DNA from 2 places in the Streptomyces sp. Tek67B01 genome. Region 1 is predicted to be linked to the other one. Evidence: predicted binding sites of a transcription regulator. Region 1 holds the regulator's gene; the other holds the start of a gene.
What was found. Region 1 encodes HrcA, which represses chaperone genes, less so after heat shock. Its sites were predicted from a motif close to TTNGCACTCNGNNNNNCNGAGTGCNAA; they were not measured.
Positions count from the first base shown of each region.

Region 2: groES (co-chaperone GroES) is a predicted target of HrcA. The motif match lies at 1,233-1,259, and genes of this name have one in related genera.

Region 1 is NZ_JBUYUY010000001.1:4,797,636-4,800,102, reverse strand. It holds gene dnaJ (molecular chaperone DnaJ) at 1-927, opposite strand, end outside; gene hrcA (heat-inducible transcriptional repressor HrcA) at 928-1,944, opposite strand; gene ACV7NM_RS21515 (MBL fold metallo-hydrolase) at 2,110-2,467, shown strand, end outside.
Region 2 is NZ_JBUYUY010000001.1:3,016,233-3,018,699, forward strand. It holds gene groL (chaperonin GroEL) at 1-642, opposite strand, end outside; gene groES (co-chaperone GroES) at 781-1,089, opposite strand; gene ACV7NM_RS13365 (FtsW/RodA/SpoVE family cell cycle protein) at 1,394-2,467, shown strand, end outside.

The sequences.
Region 1 (2,467 bases):
CAGCGGGATCGCCTGGCCGGACCCGGTGCCGGGCCGGATGTCGATCTCCTCCATGCCGTCGAGCGTCTCCAGCGGGCACTTGGTGCCCAGGGCCGCCGCCGTCATGGGGATGGTGACCGTGCAGTGCAGGTCGTCGCCGCGCCGCTGGAAGGTCGGGTGCGGCAGCTCGTGGATCTCCACGTACAGGTCGCCGGCAGGGCCGCCGCCGGGGCCGACCTCGCCCTCGCCCGCCAGCTGGATGCGGGTGCCGTTCTCGACGCCCGCCGGGATCTTGACGGTGAGGCTGCGGCGGGAGCGGACCCGGCCGTCGCCCGCGCACTCGGGGCACGGGGTGGGGACGACGGTACCGAAGCCCTGACACTGCGGGCAGGGCCGCGAGGTCATGACCTGGCCCAGGAAGGACCGGGTGACCTGCGACACCTCGCCGCGTCCGCGGCACATGTCACACGTCTGCGCGGAGGTGCCGGGTGCGGCGCCCTCACCGGAGCAGGTGGTGCAGACGACGGCCGTGTCGACCTGGATGTCCTTGGTGGTCCCGAAGGCCGCCTCGTCCAGTTCCAGGTCGAGGCGGATCATGGCGTCCTGGCCCCGGCGGGTGCGCGAGCGCGGCCCGCGCTGCGAGGCCTGGCCGAAGAAGGCGTCCATGATGTCGGAGAAGTTGCCGAAGCCACCCGCACCGAATCCGCCCGCGCCGCCGCCACCGCCCGAGGAGGACAGCGGGTCGCCGCCGAGGTCGTAGACCTGCTTCTTCTGCGGGTCCGAGAGGACCTCGTAGGCCGCGTTGATCTCCTTGAAGCGCTCCTGCGTCTTCGGGTCCGGATTCACGTCCGGGTGGAGTTCGCGCGCCAGGCGACGGAAGGCCTTCTTGATCTCGTCCTGCGATGCGTCGCGGCGCACGCCGAGAACGGCGTAGTAGTCCGTGGCCACTTACGACTCCGCCAGGATCTGTCCGACGTAACGTGCCACTGCGCGTACCGCTCCCATCGTTCCGGGGTAGTCCATGCGGGTCGGTCCGACCACGCCGAGTTTGGCGACTGCTTCGCCGCCCGAACCGTAACCGACCGAGACGACGGACGTGGAGTTCAGTCCCTCGTAGGCATTCTCATGCCCGATCTTCACGGCCATCCCCGACTCACTGGCCTCGCCCAGCAGCTTGAGGAGCACGACCTGCTCCTCCAGCGCTTCCAGCACCGGCCTGATCGTCAGGGGGAAATCATGTCCGAAGCGCGTGAGGTTGGCGGTACCGCCGATCATCAGCCGTTCCTCCGCCTCCTCCACCAGCGTTTCCCGCAGGGTCGCGAGGACGGCCTTGACCGTCGCCCGGTCCTCGGCCTCGAAGGAGTCCGGAAGGTCCTGCACGAGCGGCGGTACGTCGGTGAACCGACGGCCGACGACCCTGCTGTTGAGGCGTGCCCGCAGGTCGGCGAGCGACGTCTCCGCGAAGGGGGTCTGGCAGTCGACGAGCCGCTGCTCGACCCGCCCGGTGTCCGTGATCAGCACCAGCATCAGGCGCGCGGGTGCCAGCGACAGCAACTCCACGTGCCGGACGGTGGAGCGGGTCAGGCTCGGGTACTGCACCACGGCCACCTGCCGGGTGAGCTGCGCGAGCAGTCGCACGGTGCGCCCGACGACGTCGTCGAGGTCGACCGCGCCGTCGAGGAAGTTCTGGATGGCCCGGCGCTCGGGCGTCGACAGCGGTTTGACCCCCGCCAGCTTGTCGACGAAGAGCCGATAGCCCTTGTCGGTGGGGATGCGTCCGGCGCTGGTGTGGGGCTGGGCGATGTAGCCCTCCTCCTCCAGCAAGGCCATGTCGTTGCGGACCGTCGCCGGGGAGACGCCGAGCCGGTGGCGCTCGGTGAGCGCCTTGGACCCGACCGGTTCCTCCGTCCCCACGTAGTCCTGGACGATGGCGCGCAACACCTCGAGCCTGCGTTCGCTGAGCACTCGTGCACACCTCCAGTGCGGTGGGTCGTCGCTGCGGTCGATTCCGGTCGGCCCGGGGCGGCCGTGTTGGCACTCTGCGTATCCGAGTGCCAGAGATCCCCCGGTCAGTGTACGGCCGGGCAGTACGCCGGAGGCAAGGGCGGCCCGTCAGGGTAGCGTCCCCGCATGGACGTGCGTTGGGAAGAGGCGGGCTGGGAGCGGCTGACCGGGCGGGCCGGGCGGCGCCGACTACCGGTGTGGGACTGCACGGTGGGGCTGGTGGTTGGGGACGAGTCGGTCCTTCTGATCGACCCCGGCTCGTGCGTCCGCGAAGGCGTGGACGTGCGGGCCCAGGCCGAGCGGTTGACCGGCCGGCACGTGACCCATATCGCATTCACGCACGGACATTTCGATCACGTGCTGGGCGGCTCGGCCTTCTCGGGGGCCGAGTTCTACGGCGCGGTCGGGCTGGACGCCCACCTCGCCAGTGACCGGGAAGCCCTGCGGGAGGACGCGGTCCGGCACGGCTTGGCGGAGGCGGAGG
Region 2 (2,467 bases), 1.8 Mb from region 1:
GTCGAGGACGGCCTCCATACGCTCCTGGTCGGAGACCATGTACGGCGAGAGGTAGCCCTTGTCGAAGGCCATGCCCTCGGTGAACTCCAGCTCCAGGCCGAAGGTGTTGGACTCCTCGACGGTGATGACACCGTCCTTGCCGACCTTGTCCATCGCCTCGGCGATGAGCTCGCCGACCTGCTGGTCCTGCGCGGAGAGCGCGGCCACGGCGGCGATGTCGGACTTGTCCTCGATCGGGCGGGCGGTCGCGAGGAGCTCCTGCGACACGGCCTTGACGGCGGCGTCGATGCCCTTCTTGAGGGCGGCCGGGGAGGCGCCGGCGGCGACGTTGCGCAGACCCTCGCGGACCAGCGCCTGGGCCAGCACGGTGGCGGTGGTGGTGCCGTCACCCGCGATGTCGTTGGTCTTGGTCGCCACCTCCTTCACGAGCTGCGCGCCCAGGTTCTCGTACGGGTCGTCCAGCTCGACCTCGCGGGCGATGGTGACACCGTCGTTGGTGATGGTGGGGGCGCCGAACTTCTTGTCGATGACGACGTTGCGGCCCTTGGGGCCGATCGTCACCTTCACCGTGTCGGCAAGCTTGTTCACACCGCGCTCAAGGGCGCGACGGGCGTCCTCATCGAACTTCAGAATCTTCGGCATGGGAGCGGTTCAGTCCTCTCGTTGCGATCCTCGGCCGCTCACCGCGACCGCCACCGCCTAGAACGAACCACGCCCCTCGCCCCCCGGCATCAGCAGGGTGACCAGGGGCGCAGCTCAAAGCAAAACTGGAGAAGTGTCTTACTTCTCGACGATCGCGAGCACGTCGCGGGCCGAGAGGACGAGGTACTCCTCGCCGCTGTACTTCACTTCGGTGCCGCCGTACTTGCTGTACAGCACGATGTCGCCGACGCTGACGTCCAGCGGGAGACGCTGGCCGTCCTCGAAGCGACCCGGACCGACCGCAAGGACGACGCCCTCCTGGGGCTTCTCCTTCGCGGTGTCCGGGATGACCAGGCCGGAGGCCGTGGTCTGCTCGGCGTCGAGCGGCTGGACCACAATGCGGTCCTCAAGCGGCTTGATGGCAACCTTGGAGCTGGCGGTCGTCACGATCCGACCTCCCCCTTCGGAGATCCGGGGTTAACTGTCTGAGGTGGCGACCAGGTCGATCCGTCGTCGCGGGTGCCGGACCTGCCTGTCGCTGTGTTGGCACTCACCAGGGGCGAGTGCCAGGTGCGAGACTATTCCGGCGATTAGCACTCGGTCAAGCGGAGTGCCAACACGCCACCCGACGGATTGTGGATCGCCCCCTTCCGGACCGCCCCGGCCAGGCCTCCAGGAACCATCGTCAGGGGTTCCTCGTCGTAGTGGATATGAAGATAAAACGCCCCAATAGCGACGGCGAAGGCCTCCCGTGCGGGGACTGAGGCCGCTGACGATCGCCGGCGCCCGCCGTCGTACCGAAGCATTGCTGCTCGTCCTCGTCATCGGCATCGCCGTTTTCGGCCACGCCGGGGCCGGTCTTGCCATGAACGGCGTGCTGCCGCCCCAGCTCACGGGCTTCACGATCAGCCTGTCGTTGCTCGCGCTGGTGGGGCACCTGGGCATCCGCCGGTTCGCGCCGTACGCCGATCCGCTGATCTTCCCGCTCGCCATGCTGCTGACCGGGCTCGGGCTCGTCCTCATCCACCGTCTCGACCAGGGGTACATCGAGCGGTACGGCTCCGACGCCAACGCGCCCGGCCAACTGATGTGGACCGTGGTCGGGGTCGCGGCCTGTCTGCTGGTGGTGGCACTGCTGCGCGACCACAGGCTGTTGCAGCGCTTCATCTACATCACGATGGCCGTCGCGCTGGTGCTGCTCATCGCCCCGGCCTTCTTCGGCGCGGACACCTACGGCGCGAAGCGCTGGATCATCCTGTTCGGGTTCTCGCTCCAACCCGGCGAGTTCGTGAAGATCATGATCGCGGTGTTCTTCGCCGGGTACCTGGTCGTGCACCGCGACTCGCTGGCCCTGACCGGCCGCAGGTTCCTTGGCATGCGGCTGCCGCCGATGCGCCAGCTCGGGCCGATCGTCACCGTGTGGATCGTGTCCCTGCTGGTACTGGTCTTCGAGCGCGACCTGGGGACGTCGCTCATCTTCTTCGGCGTGTTCGTGGTGATGCTGTACGTGGCCACGGAACGCACCAGCTGGATCGTCTGCGGCCTGGTCATGGCGGCGGGCGGCGCGTTCGTGGTGGGCTCGACGGAGCCGCACGTGAAGGCGCGCGTGGCCGCCTGGCTCAACCCCCTGTCCTACTACTGGAAGGACCGGCCGCCGGGCGTCACCTCCGACCAGTCGGCGCAGGCCCTGTTCAGCTTCGGCACCGGCGGGATCACCGGTACCGGGCTCGGCATGGGCCACCCGGAGCTCATCAAGTTCGCGGGGCGCAGCGACTTCATCCTGACGACGGTGGGCGAGGAACTCGGCTTGGCGGGCGTGATGGCG